Regions from separate parts of the Lysinibacillus sp. genome, predicted to be linked through region 2. Evidence: predicted binding sites of a transcription regulator. Region 2 holds the regulator's gene; the other holds the start of a gene.

Region 1 (19,147 bases), on a different contig from region 2:
TATATACAGAATTTGATGATGGCGTTGCAACTAGGCAGATTAATATAATTAACAATGATATGTACTGTTCTTCATCATTACATGATTGGAATGAAGATGTTGGATTTTTATTGTATGACGGACATATCGATAGTTTAGATTTAAGCGATAGTGTACCTATTACTCAATTAGAATTTGAGAATAAATGGCAGGAAGGAATTGTAGCTAACAAATCTCAAACAAACTACTTAAAGGGCGATGCTTCTCTTCCTTTAGAAGAACATACACTCATCATTCATGTTGTCAATATTTTAGGAAAATGGGGAAAAGGTTTTGTTTTATCTTTATCAAAGCAATTCCCTTTTGCCAAAAATGAATATGTAAAATGGTCTAAGGATAAAGAAACTTTTGGGTTAGGAGAAGTTCAGTTTGTATGTGTAGACCAGCAGAGAGCAACTTTTGTTGCCAATATGCTTGCACAACATGGTGTGAGGAAAAATGATAAAGATCATACAACCTATATTGATTATGATGCACTTCGATTATGTTTAAGAAAAGTTGCGAGATTTGCATTAATAAATAGATTATCGATACAGATGCCTAAAATTGGTTCAGGTTTAGCTGGAGGAGATTGGGAAGAGATTGAAAAAATAATAAATGAGGAATTAATTTATTATAAAATTAAATGTACTGTTTTTGAATTGTGATAAATTAAATAAAAGTAGGGGTGGCATTTATGGTAGATACACAATTGAGGGAGCGTGTGTTTGACACTTTATACGGTGGGATTATCGGTGATCTAATGGGCGTACCAGTCGAATTTAAACAAAGAGGAACGTTCCGTGTGCAAGATGTGATGGGGTATGGTACTTACAATCAACCACCTGGTACTTGGTCTGATGATACTTCTCTAACACTCTGCTTGGTAGAAAACATTATTGAAAAAGGCGATACCAAAACATTGATGAACAAATTTGTGCAATACATGGAGCATGGCTATCTTACACCATTTGGCGAAATGTTTGATATTGGAATTACTACAGCGGAAGCCGTTTCCAACTATAAAAAAGGTGTTCCGCCAGCACAATGTGGTAAAACGGGCGAGTTTGATAATGGCAATGGTACACTAATGAGGATAGCTCCTTTAGTATTCGTGGTCATGCATGAGTTAGATTTTGCTAAAAGAAAAGAATTAGTTCATCAATATACAGAGATTACTCATGGTCATCCGCGTTCCATAGTAGGGTCCATCATTTACATTGAGCTATTATTAAGCTTATACCGAAACAATTCATTAGAAGTGGCCTTAAAAGAGGTATTTGACTTACTGCAAAATAATTTACAAAATGAAATGAAAGCAGAGTTAGATGCTTACACAAGGATTTTTCATGAAAACTTTTTAAATACGCCTGAAGACGAGATTAAATCAAGCGGCTATATTGTTCATTCGCTAGAAGCGGCTATTTGGTGTGTAGGTAATTCTACAACATTTAAAGAAGCGATTCTGATGGCAGTTAATTTAGGAGAAGATACGGATACCGTTGGAGCCATTACAGGTTCGATAGCGGGTATGTATAAAAAGTTGGATAAAATTCCAGAAGAATGGTTAGGCAAAATTGTCAGTAAACAAAAGGTTGATGACTTAATTTTGGCGTTTTACGAGTATTGTGAAGCACAGGTGTAAAGAGAATGTAAACGAAAGGATGTGTCAAAATGCTTCCTATACATAATGCAAATTTACCAGCTACAGAGAACGACATTCTACAAGTGGAACATAGTATGTCATGTCAACTCCCAACCGTTTATAGGCGAGTCCTACAAGAGGTGAATGGTGTATCACTGGCTAATGGGGTGTTAATTTACGGTACAGAGGAATTGATAGAAAGAAATGAGACTTGGGAAGTGGAGGAATATGCGAAAGGCTATATAGCTATTGGTGACGATGGTGGTGGAATGGTATTTTTAATGGCCATTCAGGGGAATGATTCTAGCGTTTTTGCAGTAGATAGCGGAGATATGAATCCACAACATGCCACGGTGGTCACTATGGACTTAAGTAAGTGGCTACAAAATGGCTGTCAGTAAAACAAATTAATCAGTATAAATAGTTGAAGCTTATTCCTATCTTTGGAATGGGCTTTTTTAGGTGGGTTCTATGTCTTTTCTTGGAGAAATAAAGCTAAATTATTACATATTCTATTAATTATTTGTATTTTTTAGAAAATTATGTTGAATTATTGGAGAGTGGTAGTATAATAAAATTATAGTTACAAATTTGGTTAATAATTCCTTTGTTTAAAGAGTTTTTAGCAAATTATGTAATTATAAATTAAAACTAATGAAATGAGGCGATATTTTATGATTAACATGATTCAATATTTAGAGCAAAATCCGTCGTTGGTAACATTGTTAAAAGAAAAAAAAGCTTCTTTAATTGGTGTAACAGATCTTGAACAAAAAGCAATTTTGGATTCGTTTGATGAAGATGTATGTTTAGAAAATCGTGTTTGGTATTAAAACATAAAAAAAATAAATGGTTTGGGCTTGCTATAGGTATCTATTTAATTTTAGGGATGTACCTACTTAATGTTACTTATAGCAAACCCTTTTTAAATATTGAGTTAGAAAAAATAAATAATAATTGGACAATAACGGATTCCTATTATAAAAATTGGGCAACAAAGCATCAAATTACACCTGGGGATATTGTTTTAAATGTTGATGATGTGAAAATAAATAATTTATCTTATATATCCTTTGATTCAGCCATTAGGGCAGCAAAAGAATTAACGATCCAAAAGCCTGATGGAAAAATAATCTCTATACAAATAAAAAATCTTGATATACCTCAGCAATTTTACTATTTATTGATAATACCGGCATGTTACTATGCTTTGACATTATTTATTACGGTATATTTATATTTTAAAAAAATAAATCAACACCTTACCAATTTACTAATATTATTTATTCTAAGTGTTTCTTTAGCATATGTGAGTATTGGTGCTTCAGGGCGTTTAGATAGTATAGGTATGATTATTAACCGTAGTAGTATGCTATTATGTTTAGTAATTCTGTTACTTTTTTTAGAAAATTATTTTGCGTTTTTAAAGATAAAATGGCTCTTTATAAAAAAACTAAAAGTATTTTTTTTATTTCCTGTTTTAGCGATTGCGTTTAGTGTTTTCAGTATTTTTTATCCATCAATCAACCCTATTCTATCTGAAATTGTGCTATGGGTATTTTTTCTATTATTAATATTAAATCTTGGAATATTGATTGTAGGTTATTTTAAGTATAAATTATCTCAACTAAAGATATTGTTAATGAGTATCATTATTCCATTTTTGCCCTTTCTACTTTTCTATGCATTACCCCAAATCTTATTCAATACACAATTACTCTCTGCTGATATTTGTTCATTATTTCTAATGCTTATTCCATTCAGCTTTATATTTACACAACTTACTGAGCGTATTTTTGATATGGAGTATTTCATTTCTCGATTACGTTATTATTTTAATTTTTCTTTTGCTTTTACACTATGGCTGTTATTGGGGCTGTATTGGCTTACGGATCTTTCGATTACACGCATGACGGAGATTTTCTTTTTCGCTTTTCTCTCGTTAATGGCCCTGTTTTACATGAAGGAGCGGATTGATTATCGTAAGCGGAAAATCCTTTTCTCTACGAAAGGGGACTACATTCATCGCTTGTATACTACCGTTGATAGTATAGGTCGAGTGGTCAAAATCGAAGATCTATTGGAGAAATTTGTGCAGGAGGTTGTGCTCCAGCTTGAAATGGAAAGTGTTTATGTTCTGACCTATGATTTTCAAACACATCAGGTGACGTTAACGAATAAATCGAAGGAATACACGCAACATCAAATTGATGAGGTCCTTGTCGAGCGTTTAGGGCTAGGGGATATTAAAAAAACAGATCATTTCTATATCGCCTTTATTCATCAAGATGCGAATTATAAACGAATCCTTGTTGTTGACCATAATAAATCGATTTATCTAAAGGATGAGGAGTTGTTATGGCTTGAATTGTTATTGCTCTATTTAAACAATTTTATTGAAAATACGAAAATGGTTGAGGAGCTTTTAAATCAGTTAAAGCATATGAAAGAGGCTGATAATCGACAACTACCGTGGCTCAATAAATTACTTTGGCTACGCTTCGAGGAAGAAAAATATCAACTTGCTCAGGAACTTCATGATACGATTTTACAGGAACAGCTTCATATTGCGAGAGAAATGGATGTCCTTATGCATACAAAGGAAAAAGAGGAGATCCCAGCGAGACTCATAAAGCTGCATGAACATATGGTAACTTCCTTGAATGATTTAAGGGGCTACTGTGAAAATTTAAAGCCACCACTTCTCGATACGTTAGGATTAAATGCCGCCCTTGAAAAACTGATTCAAAAAATTCATAAACGAGCAAATTTTGTGTTGGTTTATACGATTGATCGGCTTTATTTAGAGGATGAACGGTTAAACTTAATGATTTATCGCTTGTTCCAAGAATTGTTAAACAATGCTCTAAAACATTCCAATGCGAATACCGTTGAAATCTATTTATTAGGCACCGAAGAAGGTTTTGAAATTTTGTATACCGATGATGGGGTAGGCTGTAATATAGATGACATTCTACTTGCGGATTCTATGGGCATTCAAGGTATGCAAGAGAGGGTTCAGGCTTTTAATGGGAAATTCGCCTTAGATAGCAAAGTAGGTGAAGGACTAACCATTCGTATACAAGTTAGTGAAACCAATCAAACGCATCCTTATACGTATAGTACGCTGAACCGGCCAACTTATATGATACGAGGATAACCAAATGAGGTGTAAGCACATAGGTATATACTTATTTAAACCTTTTAATCTCTTCGTAGAGGCTACGAATGCGGATTAGAAGGCTTTTGTTTTTTGATATCTTTTACTCTTTGAGAGGGTTGATCAAAAATAAAATATTATCATCAAAAAAATATTGTTTTATAAGAGTAGAATAGAGAGAAAATACACTTTTTACAATTATTTCTCCAGAACAAAGGAAATTATAGCAGCAAGACCGATATAATTCATTAGAAGGATTAAGGAGGTCAATAGATTTGAATAAGAAATTATTTTTAACAGCAGCAGCCGTTCCAGTAGCACTCATTGTACCAGCTGTAGCAAATGCAGCAGAAACGGTTTCGATTAGTGGTGAAAATATTGTCAATGGAACATTAACAGTTGAGCAATTACCTAATAATGCAGTGGTCAATCTCTATCAATGGTATTACCTAGAGGACATTACGAGTGAAGATAGTTCAAATTCAGTAACAAATAAGCCGATTTCTGGCGCAACTTCGCGATCATTTAAAGTGCCAGTTGAAGCAGCTGGAAAATCAATCTTTGTAGAAGCAACTACAATTGACGGTAAAAAGTTTCAAAGTGAGCCACGTGATATAAAAGCATTAGACTTGGACATCACTATTCCAACGTTGGAGGGTCATTCCTCTTCCAGTTTTGTAGCACCTGGTGAAACGGTGAAAGTAGCTGGCGTTTCTGTTACAGATAAGGGTGGTGCCAAACTACAAAGTGACCAAATTACATATAGTTATCAATGGTTTTATAAGCTTGGCGATAATTCCTTCACAATTATTGAAGGTGCCGCTGGGAGTACATATACAATTCCAAAGGACGCCATTGAAAAAGGCATCAAGGATATTAGCGTCACTGTTAAAGCAAAAGTAGGTCTTTCTTTTGTGGAATCTAAACTTTCAAATACCATTACTGTATCGACCGTACCTACTGATACGTTAACAAATGAAATTAAAGCATTACTAATCCATGATAATAAATACAATGTATCAGATTTTGAATCATTCGAAGCCAAAATAAAGGAATTAGAAAGTAAGTATCAAGCTTTATCGGCACCAGCAAAAGCAAATGTGTCCAATTATGATGTTCTAAAGAGAGCCCTCGCTGATGTGGCACTACTCAATAAATTAGAAGAAAAAGTAGATAAATTACAGGACGTGAATGGAAAGGATCGACCTAAATATATTCAAGAGATGGAAGAGGCCTATAATAAGCTTGATCAGCTACAACGCAGCTTAGATGCGAATGAAGTCCTCTATACGAACATTAAAAATTTATTAAATGAGCCAAATGATCTGGAGGAAATTTCAGAAGTTCGACGATTAAATCAAGCTATTGTTCATTTACTATCCTACGAAAATTCTCTTGCACAATATGTACCTTCAGATAAGGATACCCTAAAAGCGTTAGTGACTAGCATTGAAGAGGATATCGCAAAGTTATCCCCAAATTATCGTGGGGCAATTCAAAATCAAGCTATTTTAACAGAAGCTAAATCAGATATTAAAAAAGTGGAGCAATTTATTAAATCCTTTGATAAATTATCGACAGACAATACACCGAATAAGCAAGTTACAGTGGCGAAGTCCATTCGATCTGCCTATGAAAAATTGACGTATAAGCAATTAAAATTAGTATCAGACAAGTATGTACAGCTTTTAGCGACAGCGGAAAGTGCTGAAGTGAGTCAAATTGCCGCATTAAATCATGATATAGAGAGCTATATTGGCGATGATATCTATCCAATCAATCCATCAGCTAGCTCATGGCAGAGTCATGTCAATAATGTCAATCGTATGATTAAAGAATATAAGAGCTTAACGAAAACATCGGCAGCTCAAATTGTTGGCTATGACAGTCTTGTTACTTTACAAAAAGATTTAAAAGCAGCTGAAAAAGTGATAAAAGATATGGACGCTTATCAAAAATTATCTCGAACAGCTGGCGTGACAGAAAGTAAACTGAATTCAAGCTATACGAGTGCTCTCAAAGCTTATAATAAGCTTACGACTTTACAACAGTCCCTTGTCTATAATGCCGATGACTTTTTACTGAATACGCCTAAGGTTTCAATTGATGACAATGGTAAAGTGCCTGCTGATAAGGCTGCTGCGGAAGCATTGAAGGCCGAAATAGCTAAATTTGCAGATGTCACTACCTTTACATTCAAACAATTAGAATCCGCAACTGATAAAGCGTCAGAAACGTATAAAAGTCTATCGTCAGGTGCAAGAAAATATGTGACGAATTATTATTTATTAACAGCAGCAAAGAAGGATATTTCAGGTGTGAAATCATTCCATAAAAAAGTCCAGACAGCTAGAGAAGAAACAGATGCTGCTAAACAAGCTAAAAAAATTGAAACAGTGCAAAAAGCGTATGCTAAATTACCTTCGAATCAACAACATTTAGCAAAAGAGCAATATGAGGCTTTATTAAATAATCAAATTATTGATGAAAATGCGCCGAATATTACACAGCTAAATCATGATATTGCAAGCATTTTAGCAAATGATCTTTATACAGTTTCCATTGATAGAATTAAAAATCTATCGACACAGTATAGTAGCCTTAGCTCAAGTGATAAAAAATTAATTACAAATTATGATATTTTAAAAGCAGCATTGGCGGATGTCAAAAAGGTAGAATCCTTTATGAAGACTTATGAGAAATCGATTAATAATAATCCAAGTACAGTCATCAAGGCATTTGAAAAGCTGACGTCTAAACAAGTGAGCCTGATTGATGCTGCGACTAGACAGTTGATTATTGATAAGCAGAAAGGGCAACAGCAAACAAATGAAAGTGCTTTGCTGTTAATTGAGTCTATCAATTCTCTAGTTGTAAAAGGTGAATATATAGCTGGGTTAGAGGAAAAAGTGAAAGAAATTCGTGCGATTTATGATCAATTAAGTGCTACTGATCAGAAGATCGTAAAAAATTATTCGAAGCTGACACAGGCGGAAGGGGATTTGAAAAAGGTAGCAGACGTTCATGCTCTATACGTTCCAGTGGATGGAGATGAGAAGGCTCGCAAAGCATGGCAAACTGCCTATGGTAAGCTTTCAAAGAAATTAGAGTTACTTTATAACAACATGTATCCAACTGAACAATAATAATTACTACAAGAAGCCCCGATGGATTTTCGGGGCTTTCTTTATAGATAAAGTCATTATTATTTGTCTAGTAAATTCAATGTTCGCTATACTATGTACTACAGAGAATGAAATTTTTTACATAAACGATTGTAGTTTCACAAAGAAGGTAGGAACAAAAGATGTATAAAATAGGTGTTGTTGGTCCCGCTAAATCGGTTGAGAGAATTATTGCGTTAGCACGGGAAATTGAACAGGATATGGAGTTTATTCCGTATATTTATGAAGTGGCGACGGAAACAAAGCATCTTGTCGAGACCTATAATCAGGATGTGGATTTCTGGCTATTTTCTGGCTACATCCCCTATAAGCTTGCCAGTCAAACGAATGTTTCCAAGGATAAATTGACTCATATTATTTTTTCCGAAGCAGCCATTTATCGGGGCTTTTTAGAGCAGTCCTATCAACAAAAAAAGTTTATTGAAAATGTCAGTATCGACATCATCCCATCGCCTTCCCAAATGGCGTCAGAGAGTCTTGCGGAAATTCAGCATAATGTCCATCACATGTATTTAAAGGAATTTGATGTGGCTGTTAATCCACAAGAGCTATTTGATTTCCACTATGATCTCTGGCAGGCGGGCAAAATCGATTTTGCGATTACTTGCTATCCTTCTGTTGATGAAGAGCTGAAAAAACGAGGTGTGCCGTCTTATTGGGTTTCACCGACCAAAACGGAAATTTACCATACCGTTCAGCTTTTTACAGAAAAAATCAAAACGTCCTATTATAAAGAGACCCAAATTGGTGCAGTTATGCTGGAAATAAAGGACTTCGATTCATTAAAAGAAAGAATGAAGCAAGGGTACCGTATACAGTATTTAGAATTGCGCATAAAGGAAAACCTGCTTCAGCTCTGTGAACAAATTGATGGCTCACTGATTGAAGAAGGGAATGGAAAGTATACTATTTTTAGTACAAGGGGAGCCATTGAAGGACAAATCCAATTTTTACAGGAAAAAATGTATCAGCTGTCCATTGAAATGGAAGCGAAGGTAACAGCAGGCATTGGTTTTGCTCAAACGGTGTTCAATGCTGAATTACATGCTCATCGAGGATTAAGACAGACGAAGGAAAATGAAGCGGTAGATATTGTTATGATTCAGGATGATGGAACAATTATTGAATCCGTAGGGAATGTAGAAGAACTTACGTATTCCTATCGAGCAGAAGACCCTTTTATTTTAGAAAAACTAAAAAAAGGTAATATTAGTGTAAAAACGTACATGAAAATTTATGCGCTTGTGCAGAAAATGCACTGGAAGCATTTTACGACAAAGGATTTAGCGACACAGCTTCAGATGAGTGAAAGAAATGCCCAACGAATCGTGGCAGATTTATGTGGAGTGGATTTAGCGAGAATTTGTGGAGAAGAATTACAGCATACTCGTGGTAGGCCGATAAAAATGTATCAGCTTGTTTAAAAATAATGAAGATGTCCCAAGCCAAAAATGGTTTGGGGCTTTTTTTGTCCTTTAAAAACTGATTTATCAAGGAATTGTGAACCTTTTAAAGAGATGAATGTTCGTTTACAAAGACGATTATCTATTAGAAATTTTCAAAAAAATATTGTTTTTTCATAGAAGTTTGATTATTATACGAATATATAACGAAAATGTCGGTATATAAAAGGGGTTTTATTTTACTAGATATTACAAGGGGGCAAAGATCATTAAGGAAAAAAAGCAGTGAAGTAGAGACTGCAATGTTAGAGAATGTTTTGAGATATGGGAGGGATATGAATGTTAACAAATGAAGTAACTAAAAAATCTAGAAATGTTATCCTTGCGCTATTATTTTTGGGCTGGTCTTTAGGAAACTTAGACCGTTACATTATGAACTATGCAGTTGTTTCAATTACAGGTGATTTGCAATTAGATGCATCCTCTACGGGTATTATTTTAAGCGCTTTCTTTTTAGGCTATGCCATTATGCAAATACCAGGTGGCTGGCTTGCTGATAAATTTGGCGCAAAACGAATCTTACTGTTGGCTGTTATTATGTGGTCTATTTTCACCGGTCTAACAGCAATTGCTTGGTCATTAACGGCTATGATTGTGATTCGCTTTTTATTTGGCATCGGAGAGGGTGGATTTCAGCCAGCGAGCTCTAAGATTATTGCGACGATTTTCCCGAAAGAAGAAAGAGGAAGAGCCATGTCCATCATGCTTACTTCTGGAGGGATTGTATCATTAATTGTGCCGCTGCTAGCTGCTTATTTATTAGGAACGATAGGTTGGCGCATGATGTTTATTATTATCGGGTCGATTGGAGCGATTATTGCCTTATTATACTGGAAGTATATTCAGCTTCCGAAGGCTGAAATAGTAGAAGAAGCTGGGACAAATCATCCTACTACAAAGGTAAATTTTAAAGAATTATTGAAAACACCACTTATGTGGAATTTGATCATTGCATATTTTTGTATTTATGCAGTGAACTGGGGATTAGTTTCTTGGATTCCTACGTATCTTCAGAAAAATCGTGGATTGGATTTAATGTCCATTGGCTGGGCACAAACAATTCCTGCTATTACAACGATTATCGGTGTGTATGGCAGCGGATTTATTATTGATAAGCTACCAAGAGGAATGGAAAAGGTACTAGGGTCCATATCCTGTGCAGTTATCGGCATATTATTGTATTTAATGTTTACGGCCAAAACAGTGACGTTATTTATTGGTTATCAAACAGTTGTTTCGATCTTTATTGCGTTCGTCATTACGTTATTACCTGTTATCGTACTGAAGAAATTACCTTCTTCAATTACAGGTTCGGCAATGGGTATCGCCAATACAGGTGGACAGTTAGCAGGTTTTGTCACACCTATGGCCATTGGCTTTATGGTAGATGCTTTTAATGGTTCGTTTGATGCGGCATTTTGGATGTTAATTGGCTTTGCGCTCATCTGTATTGTGTCCATTGTCACGCTTAATGACCAAAAAGGGACTTTATTGAAAGCATAAAAATTGGAGGGACTTTAATGAGTTTTCACGAAAAAATTTCGACATTAATTGAAGCAAAACAAGAAGCTAGTGTGGCATTAAGTGATGCTATATGGGCTGTACCAGAGCTTCATTTTCAAGAAAAAAAATCAATGCACTATATGAAAGAGGCGCTAGAAAAAGAGGGTTTTCAAACCGAAGTGGGTGTTGCTGGACTTAGTACAGCTCTGATAGGGACGTTTGGTTCTGGAAAGCCTGTCATTGCCTTTTTAGGGGAATATGACGCACTTCCTGGTTTGAGTCAAAAAGGTGGCGCTACACAACATGAACCTATTGAAAATGGAGGAAGCGGTCATGGCTGTGGGCATAATTTATTAGGAACTGGAGCCTTTGCTGCTGCTGTGGCAGTGAAAGATTATCTTGAGCAGCATAATCAATCAGCAACCATTCGATTTTACGGCTGTCCTGCCGAGGAAAATGGTTCAGGTAAAGCGTATATGGCAAAAGCTGGACTTTTTGATGATGTTGATATTGCGATTTCTTGGCATCCAGGTACATTTTCTACTGTAATGACTTGTAGCTCTCTAGCAAACTATGCTGCTACTTTTAAGTTTACTGGGAAAAGTGCACATGCAGCAGCAGCACCACATCTTGGACGAAGTGCTTTAGATGCTGTTGAGCTGATGAATGTTGGGGTAAACTACTTACGAGAACATATCATTCCAGAAGCTCGTGTGCATTACGCCATCACAAACTCTGGTGGAACTTCACCGAATGTAGTACAACCCTATGCAGAGGTAACCTATCTCGTTAGAGCCCCTAAAAAACAACAAGTACAAGAGATTTATCAGCGCGTTGAAAATATTGCAAAAGGTGCAACGCTTATGACAGGTACGTCGCTTGACATTGATTTTGAGGGTGCTGCTTCAAATCTCATTACAAATAAAACACTTTATGATGTAATGTATCAACAAATACTTGAAATTGGTATGCCAGACTATACAATAGAGGATGAGCAGTACGCACAGGCAATTTTTAATACATTTACACCTGAAGTACAAGCTTCTTCGTTAGTAGGTTTGCGTAAAGAAGATGTTAAGCGTTTACAAGGAAAAGTCATTGCGAATCACGTCCCAGACATGCTCCCTGAATTTATTATGGGTGGCTCAACAGATGTTGGAGATGTCAGCTGGAAAGTACCAACCGTACAATGTACAACCGTATGTATGGCATTAGGTACACCGTTGCATACATGGCAGGTTGTTTCACAGGGGGTTATGCCAATTGCGCATAAAGGTATGCTACAAGCGGCTAAAATCATGGCTTGTACAGCTATCGCATTACTTGATAATCCAGCATTAATTGAAGAAGCAAAAAAAGAATGGCAAGAACGTCTTGATGGAGAGACATATATATCTTTAATTCCGGAGGGAACACAGCCTCCAAAGCTATAAAAGGATAGCGATCTAGATAGAGTCTTCATAGGAGAACTATGAAGGCTCTGTTTTTGCCTCATTTTGAAAGGAGAACACATCAATGTCAACACAAGCTAATCATCATGAACATGATCAACTAGTGGCACAATGGGTGACACAATTTCGTCCTGCTGCAAAAGAGGGACAATGTGCTAGTTATATTCCAGCCTTAGCCAAAAAAGACCCGAATCAATTAGGTATTGCGATTATTGGAAATGATGGCCGCGAAATCAAAGCAGGAGATACAGCAGAATTATTTACGCTTCAAAGTGTCTCCAAAGTTATTACATTTATTTTAGCCTGTATGGATCGAGGAGTACCTTATGTGTTAGAAAGAGTAGATGTGGAACCGACAGGAGATACCTTTAACTCGATTATTCGCTTGGAAAGCCATCAGCCAGGAAAACCTTTTAATCCAATGATTAATGCAGGGGCTATTACAGTGTCCTCTTTGCTCGCGGGGAGTTCGCCACAAGAGAAGGTCACAAAGATTCTAGCATTTTTAGAACAAATCATCGGCAAGCAATTAAGTATTAATGAAGAGGTATTTCAATCGGAATGGCAAACAGCTAATCGAAATCGAGCATTAGCCTATTATTTAATGGACTCTGGTTTCCTTGATTGTCCAGTAGAGGCGGCACTTGAGGTCTACCTGAAGCAATGTGCGATTGAGGTTAATGTCTCAGATTTAGCCATGATTGGTTTAGTCATCGCCAATGACGGCTATCATCCACTTTTAAAGAAACAGCTTTTTCCTAAACAAGTGGCAAAATTAGCGAAGGCCTTGATGGTGACATGTGGTATGTACAATGCTTCAGGAAAATTTGCAGCATTTATTGGCCTACCTGCTAAAAGTGGTGTGTCAGGTGCAATCCTAACAGCCGTTCCAGGACATGCTGGCTTGCATTCACCGTTCCCCGCTGGCTGTGGTATAGGTATTTATGGACCAGCTATCGATTCAATCGGCAATAGTGTCGCTGGTGTACAATTACTCAAGCATTTAGCGACGGAATGGGACATGACAATTTTTTAACAAGTGGAAGATGGCTTCAGGGTAGTCTGAAGCCATCTTCTTTTTATTTTTTTCTTTTGATTTTATAAATAATCAATAGCGCGATAAACCAAATTGGTGTTAACAGCAGTGCTGTACGCGTAGCCTCAGAAATCAACATGACAATAAGTAAAAATGCGAAAAATGCAAGAATGACATAGTTGATAAATGGTGTTAGTGGTGCTTTAAAGTTTGATGCTTCATGTAAAGCACGATTTTTTCGTTTATAGATGATGTGAGAAATAACAATAATGCTCCATACCCATATAAAACAAATTGCACTAATCGTCGTCACAATACTAAAGGCATTCTCTGGCATCAGCTTACTTAGCAATGCACCTACTGATACAACAACAGCAGACACAACGAGTGCGTTACTTGGAACACTGTTTTTGTTCAGTTTTGCAAACGCAGGAGAAGCTTGTTTATTGTTACCAAGATTAAAGAGCATTCGACTTGTAGAGAATAAACCACTATTACCAGCTGAAGCGGCAGAAGTGAGTACAACAAAATTTATAATACCAGCAGCAATTGGAATTCCTGCTAATGTAAATACTTGGACAAAAGGACTGTTTTCGGCAGACATTTCATACCATGGATTGATACATAAAATAACAAATAATGCTCCTACATAAAAGAGTAAAATACGGAATGGAATTTTATTAATGGCAGACGGAATATTTTTTTGAGGATCTGCTGTCTCAGCAGCTGAAACCCCGACTAATTCTACACCAACGAATGCAAAAACAACCATTTGAAAGGCCATTAAAAAGCCATATAACCCATTTGGGAACACCCCACCATGTGCCCAAAGGTTTTCCACAGAAACTGGCCCAGAGCTAGTATGAAAGCCTGTCACTAACATAATAAGTCCGATAATGATAAGAGCTACAATAGTAATGACTTTAATGATGGCAAACCAAAATTCTAGCTCCCCAAAAAGCTTAACTGTTAATAAATTCAGTAGTAATAATAATACTAAGCAACCAATGGCTGGCACCCACTGTGGGATATCAAACCAATATTGTGTATAAACCCCTACAGCAATAATATCTGCCATGGCCGTCATAATCCAACAGAACCAGTATGTCCAGCCTGTTACATAGCCAGCCCAGGGTCCTATGTATTCAGATGCAAAATCCGTAAATGATGTGTAGCCCGCGTTAGATAGTAACAGTTCGCCTAATGCGCGCATGACAAAAAATAGTGCGGTACCGACAATTAAATAGGCTAAAATGATGGAAGGTCCTGCAAGGGCAATGGCTTTCCCTGAGCCTAAAAATAAACCAGTGCCAATCGTTCCACCAATGGCAATAAGCTGCACATGGCGATTTTTTAAATCACGTTTTAATTGTTGCTGTTCCACGTTAATCCCCCTCAAAGATGCGTAAAAACTATGACTGGAAAAATAAAAAAGAGACTAGTTGTGACACTAGTCTCGGAAAAACGTCAGAATAACAAATACCATTTATTCGCAAATATTTCATGAAATCTTTTAACATTCATGTGGCTTCGCTTATAAAAGCTGCTATTACTCCTCTGTCCTTTTGCCTGAGATAGTGAACCCTTCGGCGACGCATTGTGCGCTCTCTCCAGAACTGCTCCTGCTATAGTTTGATCCATAGCATTCATAGCTTATTAACTTTCTAATCAATTGTTATTGTAAGATATTATACATCCTATCAGTGCACGTAAAATAATTCAACAATAAATTTTAACTATTTTCAGAAAAATAGAAGAATGGGTTACTAAATGGGAAATCTCTGACGAAAAATAGGAATTCTAGACATAGAAGATTTAGTAAGGAGAATTGCTAAAAAAGGGGAGACACTTTTAGTGGAAGCTTGCATAGGGAGAGAAGCAAGCAGGCAAAACGGTATAGTTCGCTCCAAAGAGTGGTGAGGTCACCCCTTCTGTTGGGAAGGCACTTGAAAGTGGGGGAGCTCCGCTCTGAAGGAAGGCAATGTACTCAATATTGTCGAGAAACTACTCAAAGCCGGGGGAAGTGATCAATCTGGAGAGTGAACCGCTCAAAGGAAGAGTGAATCCGCTCCAAAAGAGTTGCAAAGTGATCATTATGTGTGAAGAACCGCTCCAAACTGCTGTCGAAGCGATCATTCTGGAGGGAGAGCCGCTCCAAAAGGGTAGCGAAGTGATCATTGTGTGTGAAGAACCGCTCATAGGAAGAGTGAACCCGCTCCAAAAGTAGCGAAAAGCGCTCAATATGATGTGAGAACCGCTCCAAAAGTGTAGCAAAGTGCTCATTGTGTGTGAAGAACCGCTCAAAATTGATATCGAAGTGATCATTCTACAGGGAGGACCGCTCACATGAAGAGTGAACCCGCTCCAAAAGGGTAGCAAAGTGCTCAATCTGTAGGAAGAGCCGCTCCAAATTGATGTCAAAGTGATCATTCATCATGCAGAGCCGCTCAACTAAGATTGCAAAGTATCAGTCTCTAGTAAGGACCAATTTACAGTGTGGTATCATTAGGGAAAATGGGCTATAGGTTACCCCTTTTTGTTGGGTTTTTTTCTGGTCCAAATGCAGGATTAAAGACTGGTTGAAACGAGAGCTAGTATTTAATGATTTGCAATAGATATAATATAGTAGAAACTCTGAATTTTTTAAAAAAGAAGTCGTCTCATAGTTCTTTGAGACGACTTTTTTTCATGAGAGTATTAATATTTTTTTGCTTTTATTTTACCAGTCCAAGTTTTAAAACCGCCTTGAAGTTGGTAAATTTGGTTGTACCCACGTTTTTTAAGAAATAATGCAGCACGTGAGCTACGGCCTGTATTTTGACAGTATAGATATACTGGTAAATCTGGGCGGATTTCTTTATAACGTTGACGAAGTGTTGTAGAAGGAACATTACGTGCACCAAGAATGTGACCTGCATCAAATTCTTTTTGTTCACGGACATCGATTAGCTGTGCTTTACGATAGCCTTCTATGAATTGCTCTTGTGTTAAGTTGGTTACGGCTTTTTTTAGTCGTAGTGCATTAATACCAATATATGCAATGATAACTACTAAAACGACACCGATTGTGATAAGTATGTCCAAGATTTTCTTACCCCTTTCTATCTTCTCTATTATTATAAAAGATGCGCTAGCGATAGTCCAATGAGTTTGATAAAATTAACTAGGTTGTGGCAAATTCGTCTATTTTGTTACAAAAGCATATCGAGCAACCGTAGAGTAATTTTTGTTAAGGTTGAACCACAGGTGGGGCCTGAGGGATCATTTTATATTTGTAGGAGATGAACATATGACAACTTGGTATTTTTTAAATTCAGGGAAATGTAGTCCTTCTTTTAATATGGCGCTAGATGAAGCATTACTTGATTGGCATAGTGAGGGGTTAATTCCACCAGTGATCCGTTTTTATGAGTGGGAACCTGCGACACTATCAATTGGTTATTTTCAACAAGCCAAAAGAGACATTAATTTAGATGCTGTTCGAGAACAAGGTTTAGGTTTTGTCCGTCGACCAACTGGTGGACGAGCTGTCCTGCATGAACATGAGCTAACATATAGCGTCATTGTTACTGAAAGTTATCCGAATATGCCAGAGTCTGTGACAGAAGCATACCGTGTATTAAGTGAGGGAATATTGCAAGGTTTCCACAACCTAGGAATGGATGCCTATTTTAGTGTTCCTGATACAGAGGAGAAAAGAGCTGACTTAAAGAGTCCGAAAAGTGCTGTTTGCTTTGATGCACCAAGCTGGTATGAACTTGTCGTTGAAGGGAAAAAAATAGCGGGAAGTGCCCAAACACGTCAAAAAGGTGTTATTTTACAGCATGGCGCCATTTTATTAGATTTAGATCAAGAGAAATTATTATCGGTATTTAATTTCTCAAGCGAGGAAGCAAAGGATCGTATGCGTAGAAAGCTGCCAGAAAAGGCAGTCGCGATTAATAGTCTTGTCAAAGAGCCAGTGACAGTTGAGCAATGTGTGACAGCTTTTCGAGATGGCTTTGCAAAATCGTTGCAAATTGATTTAAAACCATTTACACTTTCAGAGGAGCAATTAGAATATGTCCATGCATTAGAAGAAAAAAAATATGCATGTGACGAGTGGAACTTTAAAAAGTAAAAAATGGTATGGAAAAAATATTTTTTTACGTTCAATCCTAGTTATAACAAGTAGTTCTGAATCTATTTAAAAAAGCAAGAGTTGAATTAAAAAACTATATATAGTATCTTTTTTTAAGACATATACACAATATGTAGTGTTTAATAACACATGATATTGTGTATTTATTTTGTAATGAAGAAAACAAGGGAGGCAAAATGATGGTACTCACAAATCATCAACCCGATGTAAACAAACAATTTGAGCAATTAAACAAAGATATTGAACAATTTTCACAGGTTCACCCAGTAACACCTGACATGCATATCACACATAAAGGTGTATCAAGACTTGTCATGATCGATCGCTACTCGTTTAAAGACACGGAAAAGAAAACACTAAAAGCTGGTGATTTTGTTGTTTTAACGGTAAAAGCTGATCCAAAATTCCCTGCACGAGGTTTAGGGACAATTCAAAAGCTGGACATGGCTACAAAAACAGCAGATATTTTGATTGAGGAAGATTATCGTAGCGCATTAGACGATCCGCAAGAGCAGGAAACGGGTGTGATTACACGTTCAATTGACGTGCTAGAAAAGCCTCTTGAAATATTTTATGAACAAATCGCAAAACGAAATGCAACGGGCCTTGCCGCTGTTGAAAAAACACCAGAAAAACGTCAAGAATGGTTTGAAAAATTTTATGAGCAATTAGTATCCTTGAAATTCATTCCAGCTGGACGAGTGATTTATGGAGCTGGATCTGAAACTGATGTAACCTTCTTTAACTGTTACGTTATGCCATTTGTCGCTGACTCTCGTGAAGGTATCAGTGATCACCGTAAGCAAGTTATGGAGATTATGAGCCGCGGTGGTGGTGTTGGAACAAATGGTTCAACATTACGCCCACGTAACACGCTAGCACGTGGTGTAAACGGTAAATCATCTGGCTCAGTTTCTTGGTTAGATGATATTGCTAAATTGACACATCTTGTAGAGCAAGGTGGATCACGTCGTGGAGCACAAATGATTATGCTAGCAGATTGGCATCCAGATATTGTGGAATTTATTATTTCGAAAATGCAAAATCCACGTATTCTGCGTTATTTAATTGAAAATACGACAGATGAATCAATCATTCGACTAGCAAAAGAAAAATTAAACTTTAAACCTCTTTCTATGCAGGAAGAAGCGATGTATCAAGGCATCGTGAACTACAAAAATATAGAAGGCTTAGGTGGATTCGATACAGCGATTATACGTGAAGCTGAAAATAAGTTACGTGATGGTGGTACTTATACAGTTCATAATCCTGAGTTTTTAACAGGTGCGAACATTTCCGTAACATTAACAAAAGAATTTATGGAAGCCGTTGAAAATGATGCTGACTTTGAGCTTCGCTTCCCAGCTGTAGAGGAATATACAAAAGAAGAAATGAACATTTACAACACGGAATGGCATAAAGTTGGCGATGTTCGTGAATGGGAGAAAATGGGCTATAAAGTCCGCACATACCGTACAATTAAAGCAAAAGAATTATGGAATTTAATTAATGTTTGTGCAACTTACTCTGCAGAGCCAGGTATTT
Region 2 (10,340 bases):
CCTGTCGCTACGCTTTCGGTGCAGAAATAATAATTGACATTGTCAACTATTATTTAGCTACTGCTTTTTTTGCAGCGTCTGCTAATTGAGTGAATGCTGCAGCATCAGTTACAGCAAGGTCAGCTAACATTTTACGGTTAACTTCGATACCTGCAACTTTTAAACCGTGCATTAAACGGCTGTAAGAAAGACCATTCATGCGAGCAGCTGCGTTGATACGAGTGATCCATAATTTACGGAAATCACGTTTTTTCTGACGACGGTCACGGTATGCATATTGACCTGACTTCATTACTGCTTGGTTAGCAACTTTGTATAATGTATGTTTTGAACCATAGTAACCTTTAGCTAATTTTAATACTTTTTTACGACGTTTGCGCGTCACTGTTCCGCCTTTTACGCGTGGCATATGAATTACCTCCTGCTTTTCATTAAAAAATGAATGTTAGTATTTTTTTGTAGTCAATTATTTCATGTAAACAAGTAAAGATTTGATGCGTTTGAAGTCACCAGATGAAACGATGTTTGCTTTACGTAGGTGACGTTTTTGTTTCGTAGATTTGTTTGCGAATAAGTGACTTCCATAAGCACGGTCGTATTTTAATTTACCTGAACCCGTTTTTTTGAAACGTTTCGCAGCTCCACGGTGAGTTTTCATTTTTGGCATGTCGAATTCCTCCTAAACTGTTCGTCTAATATTATTTCTCGTTCTTTGGTTGAAGAACTAAGAACATGCTTCGGCCTTCCATCTTCGGTTTTTGTTCTACCGTTGATACTTCAGCACAAGCTTCAGCAAAACGATCTAACACACGTTGACCAATCTCTTTGTGTGTAATCGCACGACCTTTGAAACGTAGGCTACATTTTACTTTATCGCCTTTTTCAAGGAATTTAATCGCATTACGTAACTTCGTTTGGAAATCATGCTCATCGATAGTTGGGCTCAGACGAACCTCTTTCATTACGATGACCTTTTGATTTTTACGAATTTCACGGTCTTTCTTTTGCTGTTCAAACTTAAATTTACCATAGTCCATGATACGAGCGACTGGCGGCTTGGCTTGAGGGGCCACAAGGACAAGATCCAAGTTTACACGAGCGGCGATTTCTAGCGCTTCATTACGTGTCTTTACACCAAGCTGGTCACCATTGTGATCGATTAATCGAAGTTCACGTGCGCGAATGCCTTCGTTTACATACATGTCTTTGCTAATAGTAATCCACCTCCAAGTAGTTGTCGCGAATACATGGTTTGGGCAAAGCCTTGCCCGGTTGAACGGTACATCCTCTTGTCATGTCCATAAAAAAAGGACGGACATTTTTGAAGATGTCCGCCCGCTATATGTGCATGCGCAAGTTTACGCAAAACAATTCAACGTGTCATACCTGTTCACAGCCTTTAAAGCGTTGTATCAGGTGAGAAGCGGGCAGCCTCTACTTCAACCACAAACTTTGTATTCATTAACCTTAATTATATTAGCATGTATATGATAAGTTGTCAAATGTTTAATTTCTTATCTCTACCATATTGACCTAGAATGAAATATTTTATACAAAAGTAAGATTTATTTTATACAGAAACCCTCACTTATGCAAGCGAGGGTTTCTTGTAAATGCTTATTTAGTAATTTCAGCTTTAATCGTTGCTAGGAAATCTTCAAAGCTAATTGTTTCAGAATCTTTTGAGCCATAACGACGTACATTCACGCCATTTGCCTCAACTTCTTTATCCCCAATGACAAGCATATACGGAATTTTCTTCATTTGCGCTTCACGGATTTTATAGCCTAATTTCTCTTCACGGTCATCCATTTCTACACGTAAACCAGCTGCAGTTAATTGTTCTTCAATTTGTTTTGCATAGTCGAAGTGAGCTTCATTTGATACTGGAATGACTTCCACTTGTACTGGTGCTAACCATGTTGGGAATGCGCCTTTGTACTCTTCAATTAAGAAGGCAACAAAACGTTCCATTGTTGATACTACACCACGGTGAATAACGACTGGACGATGTGGTTTACCATCTTCTCCAACATAAGTTAGGTCAAATCGTTCAGGTAATAAGAAGTCTAATTGAACTGTTGATAAAGTTTCTTCTTTACCAATCGCTGTTTTTACTTGTACGTCAAGTTTTGGTCCATAGAAAGCAGCCTCACCTTCAGCTTCGAAGTAATCTAAGCCAAGCTCATCCATCGCTTCTTTTAACATGCTTTGTGCCTTTTCCCACATTGCATCATCATCAAAGTATTTTTCAGTATCCGCTGGGTCGCGATACGATAGACGGAATGAGTAATCATTTAAATCAAAATCTTTATAAACTTCTAAAATTAATTGTACAACTTTTTGGAACTCCGCCTTAATTTGGTCTGGACGAACAAAAATATGAGCATCGTTTAAAGTCATCCCACGTACACGTTGTAGGCCTGAAACTGCTCCTGACATTTCATAACGGTGCATTGTACCAAGCTCTGCAATACGTAATGGTAGGTTACGATAAGAATGCATGCTGTTTTTGTAAACCATCATATGGTGAGGACAGTTCATCGGACGCATAATTAATGTCTCGTTATCCATTTCCATTGGTGGGAAAATAGAATCTTGATAATGATCCCAGTGACCAGAAGTTTGATAAAGCTCTTTCGAACCTAATACTGGTGTATAAACATGCTTATACCCAAGTGATAATTCTTTATCCACGATATAGCGCTCAATAACACGACGAATTGTTGCACCATTTGGTAACCAAAGTGGTAAACCTTGCCCTACCTTTTGAGAAGTTGTGAACAGGTCTAATTCTTTCCCGATTTTACGGTGATCACGTTCTTTTGCTTCCTCTAACATTTGTAGGTGATGTTTTAATTCTTCTTTTTTGAAGAACGCTGTACCATAAATACGTTGAAGCATTTTATTATCAGAGTTTCCTCTCCAATAAGCACCCGCTAAAGATAAAAGCTTGAATTCACGAAGCTTACCTGTTGATGGTACGTGAATACCACGGCAAAGGTCGAAAAATTCTCCTTGATAATAAATAGACACTTGCTCATCAGCAGGAATAGCTTCTAGTAATTCTAATTTATATTCATCGCCAATTTCTTCATAGATTGCTTGAGCTTCCGCACGACTTACATTTTTGCGTTCTACTTCTAGGTTTTCAGCAATAATTTTTTTCATTTCTTTTTCAATTGCAGGTAGATCTTCAGCAGTAATTGGTGTTGGTGAGTCAATATCATAGTAGAAACCACCTTCAATAACTGGACCAATACCAAGCTTTACATCTGGGAATAGACGTTTGATAGCTTGCGCTGTTAAGTGAGCTGTTGAATGTCTTAAAATCTCAAGAGCTTCCTCATCATCCTGTGTAATGATTGCAATTGTTGCACCCTCTTCAATTGGTGTTTTTAAATCCACTAACACACCGTTAATTTTACCCGCATAAGCCTTTTTACGTAAGCCTGGGCTAATTGATAATGCTACGTCATCAGTTGATGTGCCTTTTGCAAATTCCTTTACAGCGCCATCTGGAAAAGTTAATTTAATCATTTCTGACATATTCTTTGCACTCCTTTAGTTGTGTTAAATTCATAATGATTGATGAGTGAATCAGGCAATCGTTCGAGTATTTCAGCTTAGCTAGAAATTAGGGCACCCTATTTGAGCAGGTCTCAAGTCTTTTGGAGCGGATTTCTCCTCTCTTGGAGCGGTGTGAACTACTTTTGGAGCGGTTCTCCCCCTTCTTGGAGCGGTTGCGACTCCTTTGCGAGCTGTGTGACCACTTTTTTGAGCGGTTCTCTCCTCTCTTGGAGTGGTTACAACTCCTTTGCGAGCGGAGTCTTCAACATTTCGAACAGCTTCCTTCTCATTCTAGGGCATTCTTCATATGTGCTAGAAAACAAAAAAGCTCCGTCCCTACGAAAGGGACGAAGCGTATGCTCGTGGTTCCACCCTTCTTCCTTCCGACTTATCTAAAGTCAGACGAAGCTCAAGGCTAGCTAACGGGCTAGGGACCGGCGAAAGATTATCCCTTTCGCTGCTCAGTAGGTAGTAAATAATGTGCCGACACTAGGAAGTTTACAGCCGATGACTTCCCTCTCTATAAGCTGATACACAAAATTCATGTCCTCATCAATGCATGTTGATATTAAGTATATGAGTCAGTATACGCTCGATTGTCGAAAAATGCAACTACCAATGTTACATACGACGATTTTTACCTCGCATTTCAATCGGTATAGTCAAGGCTTTAATACGCTCCATAATTCGTCCTGCTTTTACAACTTCAATATCACCCTTTTGTGACTGTGCTAAATGGTGCTCCAATTCATCATAATTAAAATTAGACGTGATAAACGTTGGTAATTGCTCTGCCATACGATAGTGGAAAATGGTTCCTAAAATTTCATCTCGCGTCCACGCCGTCATAGTTTCTGCACCTAAATCATCCAACATTAGGACTGGAGCTTTTTTAATATAATCTATTTTCTCGTTTAATGTATTATCGCCTATAGCATTTTTCATTTCTCGTAAAAACTCTGGGACAAACACAACAACAGAGCGAATTTTAATCGATGCTAGCTCATTAGCTAAAGCACCAAGCACAAAAGATTTCCCAACACCAAATTTACCAAATAAGTAAAACCCTTTGGAGGGTAGTTGACCTGACTCTTTTGTCATTTTTACAAATTGAGCCGCTTTTTGTGCAATCGCGACGCGAGATTCATCATCAATACTTAGATCTTGAATGGTCGCTTGGAGCACATCTTTTGGCATGTGCATGCTTGCAATCATATTCGCAACATCTCGGCGTTCTTCTTCTCGTACCTTTTGCTCACAACGAACATAGTCCATTTCAATAGAATTCCTGACGATTCTTAATGTCGGGAGGAAGCCTTTTAAATAGTTGGTACAGTGTTCGGTATTATCGCAACCACAGCATTCTGTAGATTGACTAATAAATTCATGAAGCTTTGGTAAATTTCGTTCAATATTCTCGTAGTTTAATTCATCTGCATGTTGAGCTAGAAATTCCTGTACTTGTGGATGTTCTAAAATTTCACGTCGCATAGCTTCATAGCGTTCTTGAAACGACGGTACATTTATTGCTCGTTTTAATGGTCCATTTATAGGTTCGATTGTTGCTCACCTTCTTTGCTATTCACTTTTTCCTAGCATTTCCAATATTTTCTGACGTTCTTTTTCAAAGTCTATCGTGCTAGAAGCATCTTCCTCTTGTTTTTCATTACGTTTATAAAACCATTCGGGGACTTTTTCTTCACGTTGATTTCTTGAACGTCCTTTGACCTGTTGACTCGTTTTATTTGCAGTTTGTGGCTTGTTTTTCCAAGCAGTATATTTATCATGCTCTTGGCGTGCAAGCTCCATTGCTTCCTTTGCCGTTTGGACATTTTTACGTACCCAGTGATCAGCAATCGTTTCCACATATTTTTTAGGTAGTTTCATATCTGTCGTTAGCATAACGTATTCTAATAATGCATTGACTACCCCAATTGGCATGCCGTGCTGAACGATTAAATTTTCTGCAAGTTGAACAGACGTTTGTAATGGTTCTTTACCATTATTAATATCACGTAATACTTGAACAGGAGCTGTTGTCTCTAAATAATGTTGGAGCTCCTGATCCTTCGTTTTTTGCCCCACTTCTGCTACTGGTAGAGGTTCGTTTACTCTTGCTAGTTTTGGCGGCTCCTTTGAAACTGTTAATTTATAAAAATCGGCAGCAGCCTTGCGTAAACGTTCTTGGGAAATTCCTAAATCATCGTCCAAAGCAAGAATGACCACTTTTTGCATATCAAGGGCTGTTAAATGATATAAAAATGCCAGTTTCGCTATCGCTTCACGTACTTCTAATGTCAACAAATTGGAAGGTACCAATTGCTCTGACAAACCTGCTTGCAACAAATCAAAATCAAATTGCTCCAAATAAAAAGGATATACTTTTTGCTGTTTATCCTTTTGACTCGTATCCACTTGTAAATCGGATGGGATATTAGAATGAACAGGCTTAAAGACATCAATAAAGGCGCGAGACACATCCTTAAATTCTTTGTCCTTTACAGGTGACATAAAGCGCTGACGTAAGTTTCGATAGGCCTGCTCGCCGATTTTACTAAACAGAAACATCGACAACAACGGATCTTTCATAAAACTATCTGCATCAAGTGGGCGCTGTAGCTCATATAAAAAACTACGCTCACCCGCATTTTCTTTTTTCCATGTGCGTAGCAAACCGATTGCCTCCAGTGCAATACGGGCCTCAAACACTTTACCAATGGGCAATCCGAGCACATTCATTAAATAATAATGGGTCATTTGCTGTTTTGGCATTTGTTCAGCTTCAGCCCATAACGTTAAATAAAGGCTAATTGGCTCCGAGCCGGTTAATGGTTGATAAAACAATGTAACTAATTGACGCTCCTGTGTAGAAAATGCATGAGGTAGACGAATGTCGAAAGGATCGCCAGGCTGCAATTCCTTATATAAATGAATCAACGTCATTCATCCTCTCTGTTTTCTATGATTTTTTCTCCGTTTGACGTTGAATAATATCTTTAATTTCCTCAATAAAAACATTAATATCCTTAAACTGACGGTAAACCGAGGCAAATCGCACATAGGCTACCTCATCAATTTTAGCTAAGCGATCCATTACCATTTCACCGACGTCTTCTGAGCGTACTTCTGAATTGCCTATACGACGAAGATCTTTTTCAATAGATAGGACAAGTTCCTCCAGTACATCAAGCGCTACTGGGCGTTTCTCACAAGCACGAATAAGTCCACGAAGTACCTTCTCACGGCTAAACTCCTCTCGTGAACCTTCCTTTTTAACTACGACTAATGGTGTCTCTTCAATTTTTTCAAACGTTGTAAAACGGAAGCCACACGACTCACATTCACGACGTCTACGAATTTCTTTATTATCATCTACTGGCCTCGAATCCACAACACGCGTTCCGTTAAATTGGCAAGATGGACATCTCATATAATTACTCTCCTGATTTACAACAATTTAATATTTCTATTATAACAAATTTCCTACATGTAAGAAAAGTGCATTCATGTTTGTGAGCACATGATAAACCTAAAGCACCTAAAGTACAAGAAAATTATTCAAATTTAAGAGGTCTAGAAGGATTGCCATTGTAGCACAAATAACATAACACTTAACCATTTTCGGTATTCCTCTGCATAAAAAAAGCACATTGAAATCACTTAGATTTCAATGTGCTCACGATGAAATTTTTATGCGTTTACTGTTTCTAAAGCATTCGCTACTTTTTTCACAAGATCTACTACACGTGCAGAGTAGCCCCATTCATTGTCATACCATGCAAGTACTTTTACTTTACGGCTGCCTAATACCATTGTAGAAAGTCCATCAACCGTTGATGAGTAAGTAGTTGTGTTGTAATCAGAAGATACTAATGGTTCAACAGAGAAGTTCAAAATGCCCTTCATCGGACCTTCTGTTGCAGCTTTTACGAATGCAGCATTGACAGCATCAACTGTGACATCCGTATTTAAATCTACTACAAGATCTACTAAAGAAACGTTTGGTGTAGGAACACGCAATGCCATACCATGAATCTTACCTTCTAATTCAGGTAAAACTAATTTTAATGCTTTTGCAGCACCTGTAGATGTTGGAATAATGGATTGTGCGCATCCACGTGCACGACGTAAGTCTTTATGTGGATTGTCTAGGTTCTTTTGGTCATTTGTATAAGCATGAACTGTTGTCATTAAGCCATTCTCAATTCCAAATGTGTCATTCAATACTTTCGCTACTGGAGCTAAGCAGTTCGTTGTACAAGAAGCATTTGAAATAACATCATGTTTAGCAATATCAAGTTTGTCATCATTTACACCTAAAACAATTGTTACGTCCTCGTTTTTACCAGGTGCTGTTAAGATAACCTTTTTAGCGCCCGCTTCTAAGTGCATTGCTGCTTTGTCACGTTCATTAAATTTACCAGTAGCTTCAATAACGATATCTACACCCATTTTTGCCCAAGGTAATTTTAATGGATCACGTTCGCTAATAATTTGAACACGTTTACCGTTTACAACTAAAGCATCGCCTGCTGGTTCTACCGTACCTTCAAATGTTCCGTGATTTGTGTCATACTTAATCAAATGTGCTAACGTTTCAGCTGGGTAGCTCGCGTTAATTGCAACGATATTTAAATCCTGTTGTACGATCGCTTGGCGGAAAACCATACGTCCGATACGTCCGAAACCATTAATAGCAATTGATACTGTCATTTATAATATCCTCCTGTGAGTACATACTCAGATTAATTAATTATATACTTTATGGTGATTAGTATAACACAATTTTAAAAAAGATGAACATTATATATTCACAATATAAAAGTTCTTATTTTCTGAAAAATTAATCCTTATTATGTCGTTTCCCCATTAAAAAATGCGCAGCAAACATATTTTGCTACGCATCTTAATGAAACCATTAAATAACATTCCAATAACTGAGGATTTTCCTTAATTGTTCCTCTGTATTTTCTATATTCTCATTATTATAAATAACCGCATCTGCGCCTTTTTCTTTGACAGACATTGGTAGCTGTGAATGCATACGTGCTAAAGCATCTTCTTTTGATAAATTATTACGTTCCATTAAGCGTCGAAGCTGAACTTCTTCACTGACCGATACGACAATGATACGCTCCACAAAATGCTGAAGCTTACTCTCAAATAACAATGGTATATCCATCACAACATGCTGATACCCTGCCTCTAAATAAGCATCACGTTGACGTAGCATTTCTTTTCGGATGGCTGGATGCATAATATCATTTAAAATTTTGCGTTTGGCAGGCTCATGGAAAATAATATCCCCCAGCCTTGTTCGATTTAAATTGCCATCCTCAAGCAAAATAGCTTGTCCGAAGCTTTCAGCAATTAAAGCTAATGTCTCTGTTCCTGGTTCTACGACATCTCGTGCTACAATATCTGCATCAACAATCGGTAACCCTAGTTCGGTCATCATTTTTGCTACTGTACTTTTGCCGCTTGCAATACTTCCTGTTAGTCCGATAATCATCGTTAAATCCCCTTTAATGTTGACAATTTGGGCAATAAACAGAGGTACGTCCACCAATTGTCATTTGACTCGTTGCTGTTTCACATACTGGACATATCTTTTTCCCATACATTTTCAGCCGATTCTGCATACTCCCGGCTTCCCCATTAATGTTTCGATAATCAGAAATAGTTGAACCACCCGCTTCAATACTTTGGCGTAGGACAGCAACAATTTCCTCAAATAAAGCTCTTTTACGTTTGTCACTAATGCGATTCATTTTCCGTGCAGGATGAACTTTCTGGGCAAACAATGCTTCAGTAGCATAAATATTGCCACAGCCCGAGATGACTTGCCCATCCATAATAACCTCTTTCACAGCTTTATTTTCATATTTTGGTAATTTAGATTGTGCTATAAAAAATTCACAAGCATGCTCATCGAATGGCTCTGGTGCCATCTTTGTTAGCGGCACATGATCTTCAATCTTTGCCAAAAATCGAAGTTCACCAAAGCGACGAATATCCGAATAAATTAAGTATCCCCCATCTGCCATTTTAAATGTTGCATGGATATGCTTTTGGAATTTTTCCTCATTGATTTCTTCTGGTTCATTCACAACAAACCATGCACCTGTCATGCCTAAATGACTGACAAGCACATATGGCACATCATCCTTCATCAAATGAAAGAATATATATTTCGCTCGTCGTTCAATTTTAGTTATTGTCATGTGCGACAAAGACAATTCAAATGCATCCGGCTCTGCTTGTTTAACGATGCATTGCTTACCCTCACTAAAAGAGAAACGTACCCTTTCAGATAGCTGTACTTGTTGAATTGTCCGTCCTTCAATTTTTGGCTTCAATGCCTGGACGACACCTTCCACCTCTGGTAATTCAGGCATTTGAATCCCTCCTTATTTTGCTTCGTACCATGTAGAGCCATGGTTGAAGTCTACTTTGAGCGGTACGGAAAGCCCAATGGCATTTTCCATTACCTCTGGTACAATTTTTTCTAGCAAAGCAATCTCCTCTTTTGGAGCTTCAAAAATTAATTCATCATGCACTTGTAGAAGTAGTTTTGCCTGCATCTTTTCTTTTTTCAAGCGAGCATCCATATCAATCATTGCTTTTTTAATAATATCAGCGGCACTACCTTGGATCGGTGTATTCATTGCCGTTCTCTCCGCAAAGCTTCTTAAATTAAAATTCGAGCTTGTAATGTCTGGTAAATAGCGACGTCTATTTAAAATGGTTGTGACATACCCATTAAATTT

Evidence for each region. The regulator NrdR, encoded in region 2, represses ribonucleotide reductase genes. The targets are predictions, from matches to a motif close to AACACNATATATNGTGTT.
Region 1: the regulator NrdR is predicted to act here: its motif matches at 17,705-17,722, upstream of RT445_RS13080 (vitamin B12-dependent ribonucleotide reductase).

What each region holds. Positions count from the first base shown of each region.
Region 1 is NZ_DAMDAY010000057.1:2,974-22,120, forward strand. Features, by position in the region: gene RT445_RS13010 (macro domain-containing protein) at 1-686, shown strand, start outside; gene RT445_RS13015 (ADP-ribosylglycohydrolase family protein) at 716-1,663, shown strand; gene RT445_RS13020 (SMI1/KNR4 family protein) at 1,693-2,064, shown strand; gene comX (competence pheromone ComX) at 2,338-2,496, shown strand; gene RT445_RS13030 (ATP-binding protein) at 2,553-4,823, shown strand; gene RT445_RS13035 (hypothetical protein) at 5,099-7,969, shown strand; gene RT445_RS13040 (hypothetical protein) at 8,131-9,432, shown strand; gene RT445_RS13045 (MFS transporter) at 9,751-10,974, shown strand; gene RT445_RS13050 (M20 family metallopeptidase) at 10,992-12,407, shown strand; gene RT445_RS13055 (glutaminase) at 12,490-13,461, shown strand; gene RT445_RS13060 (amino acid permease) at 13,505-14,845, opposite strand; glycine riboswitch at 15,009-15,085, opposite strand; gene RT445_RS13065 (hypothetical protein) at 15,443-15,688, shown strand; gene RT445_RS13070 (rhodanese-like domain-containing protein) at 16,159-16,545, opposite strand; gene RT445_RS13075 (lipoate--protein ligase family protein) at 16,751-17,581, shown strand; gene RT445_RS13080 (vitamin B12-dependent ribonucleotide reductase) at 17,782-19,147, shown strand, end outside.
Region 2 is NZ_DAMDAY010000004.1:77,746-88,085, reverse strand. Features, by position in the region: gene rplT (50S ribosomal protein L20) at 50-409, opposite strand; gene rpmI (50S ribosomal protein L35) at 467-667, opposite strand; gene infC (translation initiation factor IF-3) at 699-1,202, opposite strand; gene thrS (threonine--tRNA ligase) at 1,618-3,549, opposite strand; gene dnaI (primosomal protein DnaI) at 4,192-5,121, opposite strand; gene RT445_RS02120 (replication initiation and membrane attachment family protein) at 5,149-6,513, opposite strand; gene nrdR (transcriptional regulator NrdR) at 6,530-7,000, opposite strand; gene RT445_RS02110 (glyceraldehyde-3-phosphate dehydrogenase) at 7,261-8,283, opposite strand; gene coaE (dephospho-CoA kinase) at 8,489-9,082, opposite strand; gene mutM (bifunctional DNA-formamidopyrimidine glycosylase/DNA-(apurinic or apyrimidinic site) lyase) at 9,096-9,968, opposite strand; partial or broken gene polA (DNA polymerase I) at 9,981-10,340, opposite strand, start outside.